Regions from separate parts of the Geobacillus sp. C56-T3 genome, predicted to be linked through region 1. Evidence: predicted binding sites of a transcription regulator. Region 1 holds the regulator's gene; the other holds the start of a gene.
What was found. Region 1 encodes NrdR, which represses ribonucleotide reductase genes. Its sites were predicted from a motif close to AACACNATATATNGTGTT; they were not measured.
Positions count from the first base shown of each region.

Region 1 (3,419 bases):
GCTGCCGCATTTAAAAGGGAAGCTTCATGGCATGGCGCTCCGCGTCCCGACGCCGAACGTCTCGCTCGTCGACTTGGTCGTCGACTTGAAGCGCGATGTGACGGTTGATGAGGTGAACGAGGCGCTTATCCGCGCTGCCAACGGCCCATTGAAAGGCATCTTGGATTTCACGATGGAGCCGCTTGTCTCGATCGATTTCAATACGAATCCGCATTCTGCGATTATCGACGGCCTGTCGACGATGGTGATGGAAGGGCGAAAAGTGAAAGTGCTCGCTTGGTATGACAATGAATGGGGCTATTCGTGCCGCGTCGTTGATTTAGCCCATCTTGTCGCGGCCAAAATGAATGAGCGTCTCAGCGTCAATGCGTAACAGCGGTTCGATGTGAAGCGCGCCGCCTGCGCTATGGCTTTTGCGATCCGCACAAACGGATCGGGCCACGGTGCGGGCGTGGGCGCTTTTTCTCTTTTTTATGCAAAAAATTAAAAAAGCCTGTTGCAAAAACCCCCTAAACAAAGTATACTATGTCTCGTGAACTTCTTAACGGCAAGGGTAATGTGACTACTTAAAGGGTTAGGACCTCTTAGGACTAACTTTCCCCCGTGGTAGTTATACATGCCATTTTGCAACTCACCTTCTGTTTTTTTATTTGTTTGAGAAAATTGGTTAAAGGGGGATTCTTTTCATGGACACGATGGGTCGTCACGTTATCTCGGAACTTTGGGGATGCGACTTTGACAAACTGAATGATATTGATTTTATTGAAAAAACGTTCGTTGACGCCGCGTTAAAGTCGGGAGCGGAGATTCGCGAAGTGGCGTTCCATAAATTCGCTCCGCAAGGCGTAAGCGGGGTCGTCATTATTTCGGAATCGCATTTGACGATTCACACGTTTCCCGAACACGGCTATGCGAGCATTGATGTGTATACATGCGGCCATTTAGACCCGACGATTGCCGCCGATTACATTGCCGAAATGCTGGGCGCGCAAACGCGGGAAACGATTGAACTTCCGCGCGGCATGCGCCCAATCGAAGTGAAAAAGGCGCAGGCGCTGTAATTGGATCATGATAAACCGAAAGGAGCGTAAGCGAAACGCTCCTTTTTTTGCGCCCTCGGCGGTACAACAGCGGCGAAAATCATGGTATGATGGAAGAAAAAGAATGACTAGGGAGACGTGGCAATGAGCATGTGGAAAACACTCAAATACGCCTTCACAAACCATTGTGAAACGCGGGAAAATCATGAAGATGAAGAGCTAAGAAGCCATTATTACAAAGCGACGAACCGCGCCGTCATCGATGCGGTCAAGGAGCTGCTCTCGTCGCTGCCCGACGCCGAGCTCGTTTCTGTTTCCGAAGAGCGCGGCGAAATTTGTGCGCAAACAAGGCGCGGCAAAAAGTTGTTCATCGTCGCTACCGTCATTTCCGTGCGGCCGTTTGAAACGGCGGTCGACTTTTCCGCGACGACGGAGACGAAGCTATTGCCGTTTGATTTTGGGCATAGCCGGGCGGTCATTCTCGATTTGTATCGGAAGCTCGACGCCCGCCTTCCCTATATCGGTTCCGGACTGAACAGCTAACTATATCTTGTCTGCTTTCGTCCATTCCGGTATGATAGAAAATAAGAAGATCAACGGAGTGGATGTTATGCGATGTCCTTCATGCCATCATCAAGGCACGCGCGTGCTTGACTCGCGCCCGGTTGAAGAGGGTCGTTCGATCCGCCGTCGGCGGGAGTGCGAACAGTGCCATTATCGGTTTACGACGTTTGAGCGGATCGAGGAGCCGCCGCTGATTGTTGTGAAAAAAGAGGGAACGCGCGAAGAATTCAGCCGGGAGAAAATTTTGCGCGGCTTGATCAAAGCGTGCGAGAAGCGGCCGGTGGCGCTCGAGGAGCTTGAAAAAGTGACGCAGGAAATTGAGCGCGAACTGCGCAATCAAGGCGTCTCGGAAGTGAAAAGCGAAACGATCGGCGAAATGGTGATGGAGCGCCTGTCACACATCGATGAGGTCGCCTATGTCCGCTTCGCTTCCGTCTATCGGCAGTTTAAAGATATTAATGTGTTCATTGAAGAACTGAAAGAGCTGATCAAAAAAGGGCAACGGTAAAAAGGGCTTTGGCGTTAGGCGGCAAGCCCTTTTTTCAACGTCTTTTCGGCAGGAAAGGGGAGAGCCGGTTTGAAACGAATACGGCGGAATGGAAGGTCGGAGCGATGCAACACCATTGGAAAGAGCTGATTGCTGTCGACCGTTATACCGTGCAAAGCCGTGGGGTGTTGCAAGAGGTGGACCGTAAAGTGCTGACGCTGCTTTACCAGCCGCTCATCGGCTGCCGGGCGTTGGCGCTTTATATGACGCTTTGGGGGGAGCTTGAGCTGCTTGACGGCCAGGAAGCGACCCATCATCGGCTTATGGCGCTCATGCAGTGCGGACTGCCGGACATTTACAGCGAACGGTTGAAACTCGAAGGAATCGGGCTGCTCAACACATACGTCCACGCTAAAGAGGCGGATGAACCGAAGCTGTTTCTTTATGAGCTGCGTCCGCCGCTGGCGCCAGACCAGTTTTTCCGCGACGAGATGTTGAGCGTTTTTTTGCACCGGCAAGTCGGCCGCCACTTGTTTATCCAGCTGAGCAACTTTTTTGCCCGTCCGTCCATTGATGAAACGAAATTCACCCAGGTGACGCGGTCGTTTTCCGACGTGTTTTCGGCCGTGCCCGCTGAACAAATCGTCGCCGGCCTCAGCGAAGAAGCCGGGCCCGAGCTGCTTGAAGGGAAGGATCACATCAGGCGGGATGAGGCGTCGTATGTGCTCGATGATGATGTATTCGACTTTGAGCTGTTTTTTGCCGGCCTGTCCAAGCAGCTTGTGCCGCGCCGGGCTGTGACAGCGAAAGTGAAGGAAGCGATTAAAAAGCTGGCGTTTTTATACGGCATTCCGCCGCTTGAGATGCAAAAACTGGTCCTTGGCGTCATCGATCCGGCCTATCATATCGATATTGACGCGTTGCGCCGGGCGGCGCGCGAATGGTATGAGCTCGAACATGGCGGTGTCGAGCCGCGCCTCGTCGAACGAGTGCAGCCGCTCGCCTACCGGACGATGGAAAACATCGAACCGCGCACAAAAGAGGAGCAACTAATGAAACAGCTGGAAACAATTTCCCCGCGCCAGCTGCTGAAAGAGATTTCAGGCGGCGCTGAGCCGTCGCTTGCTGATTTGCAGTTGATCGAAGACATTATGTTCCAGCAGCAGCTGCTCCCCGGAGTTGTCAACGTGCTCATTTATTATGTCATGCTCCGGACGAATATGAAGCTGTCGAAAAAATACGTAGAAAAAATCGCCAGCCATTGGGCGCGCAAAAAGGTGAAAACCGTGAAGGAAGCAATGGAACTGGCGAAAGAAGAGGCGAAAACA
Region 1 covers NC_014206.1:821,895-825,313, forward strand. The annotation lists gene GC56T3_RS04200 (glyceraldehyde-3-phosphate dehydrogenase) at 1-373, shown strand, start outside; gene speD (adenosylmethionine decarboxylase) at 687-1,061, shown strand; gene GC56T3_RS04210 (hypothetical protein) at 1,185-1,583, shown strand; gene nrdR (transcriptional regulator NrdR) at 1,651-2,112, shown strand; gene GC56T3_RS04220 (replication initiation and membrane attachment family protein) at 2,217-3,419, shown strand, end outside.

Region 2 (3,419 bases), 300 kb from region 1:
CGCCGGAATTTGCGGCGGTCTAGCGCATGCGAAAAGAGGCGCCTGCCTGTTTCGGCAGAGCGCCTTTTTGGTTAACGGGCTACGCTTTTTTCTTCACTTTCCCGGTCCATGTTTTAAATCCGCCTTTTAAATGGTACAAGTCGCGGTATCCTTTTCGGTAGAGCATTTGCGCGGCCCGCCCGCTGCGCAGTCCGTTTTGGCAGTACAAATAGATCGGCTGGTCTTTGCGCAATTCTTTCATGCGCACGCGAAGCTGCGTGAGCGGGATGTTGCGCGCCCCTAAAATATGTCCAGCCGCAAACTCATCCGGTTCGCGGACATCAATCAATTGCGCTTTCCGGTAGCCGGCGCGGAATTCTTCTTCCGTCAACGATTTGACAATTCGTCTTTGCCAAATGTATGTGATCACCGAATAAATGATGATCGCGCCGAGAATAATGAGCAATGCTTCCACCCCATCATGCCTCCCTTCGCTTCGTCTGCTATTTCCTATTATATAAAGTCGCCGCCGGGAAGCAAAGAGATTTTCGCCATGCCATTTTTCTTTCCTTCACCGGCGTTGTTTGCTAAACTAATAAAGGCGGCCAAAAGTGTCCCGCCCCTTGGCGGTGGTCGACAAGCCGCCGCAGCGTTTAGAGTATGGAACAATAGAGAAGGTGGAACGATGGCAAAAGAAGTATGGCGCTTTATCGATTCCGGCTATTGCCCGCCGGCGTTCAATATGGCGCTCGATGAGGCGCTTCTCGATTGGCACAGCGAAGGCAAAATTCCGCCGACGATCCGCTTTTACGGCTGGAATCCGCCGACGTTGTCGATTGGTTATTTTCAAAAAGTGGAAAAAGAAATTGATTTAGAGGCGGTGAAACGGCACGGCCTCGGCTTTGTCCGTCGGCCGACCGGCGGGCGCGGCGTCCTGCACGATAAAGAATTGACATACAGCGTGATCGTCTCCGAGTCGCACCCGGCGATGCCGAAGACGGTGACGGAAGCATACCGCGTCATTTCCCAAGGCATTTTAGAGGGATTTCGTTATCTTGGATTGGATGCGTATTTTGCCGTGCCGAGGACAGAAGAAGAGAAAGCCGATTTGCGCAGCCCGCGTTCGGCTGTTTGTTTTGACGCGCCGTCATGGTACGAACTTGTCGTTGAGGGGCGGAAAATCGCCGGCAGCGCGCAAACGCGGCAAAAAGGCGTCATTTTGCAGCATGGTTCGATTTTGCTCGATTTGGACGAAGACTTGCTGTTCAGCTTGTTTAAATATCCAAACGAGCGGGTGAAAGAGCGTCTGCAGCGCGATTTTAAAAAGAAGGCGGTCGCGATCAATGAGTTGACGAGCCGCACGGTGACGATCGAGGAAGCGAAAGAGGCGTTTTACAAAGGATTTGAAAAAGGATTGAACATCGTATTGGAACCGTACACGCTCACCGCCGAAGAGCGGGCGTACGTCGAAGAGCTGGCGCGGACGAAATACGAAAGCGACGAATGGAACTTCAAGCGCTGAGCAGCGACGCGGTAAATCGTTCGTTTTCCGGCAAAAACAGCGGCACTCCCCCGTTTTTCTCCGCTTTTCGCCTTGTTTTGTTTTTTTTTGCTTGACAAAATGAAATCATTTGTTCTCTTTAACAATATATAGTATGATTTTCATAAAAAATCATACTATATATTGTTTTTTTCTGTTTGATATGGTAAGGTAGAGAAGACAGGACAACTTTGCCAAAAACATGAGAGATTATATAAAAGAGGAGAGATAGGAGAATGACGGTGGCGTCATCCGAAAAAATGAAGATCAATATTGACAAGCTGAACGAGGATATCCGCCTATTTCCGCAAGTGCATCCGATTACGCCGGATATGCACATCACCCATAAAGGCGTATCCCGTTTGGTCATGCTTGACCGGTATTCATTCAAAGATACGGAGAAGCTGACGCTCACACCGGGCGACTTCGTCGTGTTGACGATCAAGGAGGATCCGAAATTCCCGGCACGAGGGCTCGGGTTTATCGTCGACATCGATTGGGAGGCGAAAAAGGCGCGCGTGTTGATTGAAGACGAATACCGGCACGTGCTCGAAGGGGAAGAGGCGGAGACCGGCATTGTGGTTCGGTCGCTCGACATTATTGATAAGCCGCTCGAGATTTTCTATGAGCAAATCGCCAAGCGCAATGCGACCGGGCTGGCGGCGGTGGAAAAGACGGAAGAAAAGCGGAAAGAGTGGTTCGAAAAGTTTTATCAAGAGCTCGCAAGCTTGAATTTTGTTCCGGCCGGCCGCGTGTTGTACGGGGCGGGTTCGGGCAAGGAAGTGACGTATTTCAACTGCTATGTGATGCCGTTTGTGAAAGACTCGCGCGAAGGAATTTCCGAACATCGGAAGCAGGTGATGGAAATCATGAGCCGCGGCGGCGGCGTTGGGACGAACGGCTCGACATTGCGGCCGCGCCATACGCTTGCGCGCGGGGTGAACGGCAAATCGTCCGGGTCGGTCTCGTGGCTTGACGATATTGCGAAGCTGACCCACCTTGTCGAGCAAGGTGGCTCCCGCCGCGGCGCCCAAATGATTATGCTGGCCGACTGGCACCCGGACATTATCGAATTCATCGTCTCGAAAATGCAAAACCCGCGCATTTTGCGCTACCTGCTCGAAAACATGGAAGACGAAGGCATCAAAAAAGCAGCGCGCGACAAGCTGAAATTCACGCCGCTCACCGAGCGGGAGCGGGCGATGTACGAAGCGATCGTCCGATACAAGAACGAGCCTGACTACGGCGGATTCACCGAAGACATCATCAAAGACGCCGAAGAAAAACTGCGCACCGGCGGTACATATACGGTGCACAATCCTGACTTTTTGACCGGTGCGAATATTTCCGTCTGCTTGACGAAAGAGTTCATGGAAGCGGTCGAAAAGGACGAAGAATACGCGCTCCGCTTCCCGGACGTGGAAACCTATTCCGAAGAGGAAATGCGCATTTACAACGAAAAATGGCATGAAGTCGGCGATGTACGCGAATGGGAGAAAATGGGCTATCGCGTCCGCGTCTACCGGAAAATCCGCGCCCGCGAACTGTGGAAGCTGATCAACATTTGCGCGACGTATTCGGCCGAGCCGGGCATTTTCTTCATCGACAACGCCAACGAAATGACGAACGCCCGCGCGTACGGGCAAAAAGTCGTGGCGACCAACCCGTGCGGGGAACAACCGTTGGCACCGTATTCGGTGTGCAATCTGGCCGCCATTAACTTGGCGAACATGGTCGACAAAGAACGGAAGGTCGTGGACTACGAAAAACTGAAACGCACGGTCGAAATCGGGGTGCGGATGCAAGACAACGTCATTGACGCCACGCCGTACTTCCTTGAGGAAAACAAAAAACAAGCGCTCGGCGAGCGCCGCATCGGCCTTGGCGTCATGGGGCTTGC
Region 2 covers NC_014206.1:1,120,359-1,123,777, forward strand. The annotation lists gene GC56T3_RS05715 (ROK family protein) at 1-23, shown strand, start outside; gene GC56T3_RS05720 (rhodanese-like domain-containing protein) at 80-454, opposite strand; gene GC56T3_RS05725 (biotin/lipoate A/B protein ligase family protein) at 665-1,501, shown strand; gene GC56T3_RS05730 (vitamin B12-dependent ribonucleotide reductase) at 1,756-3,419, shown strand, end outside.
Region 2: the regulator NrdR is predicted to act here: its motif matches at 1,653-1,670, upstream of GC56T3_RS05730 (vitamin B12-dependent ribonucleotide reductase).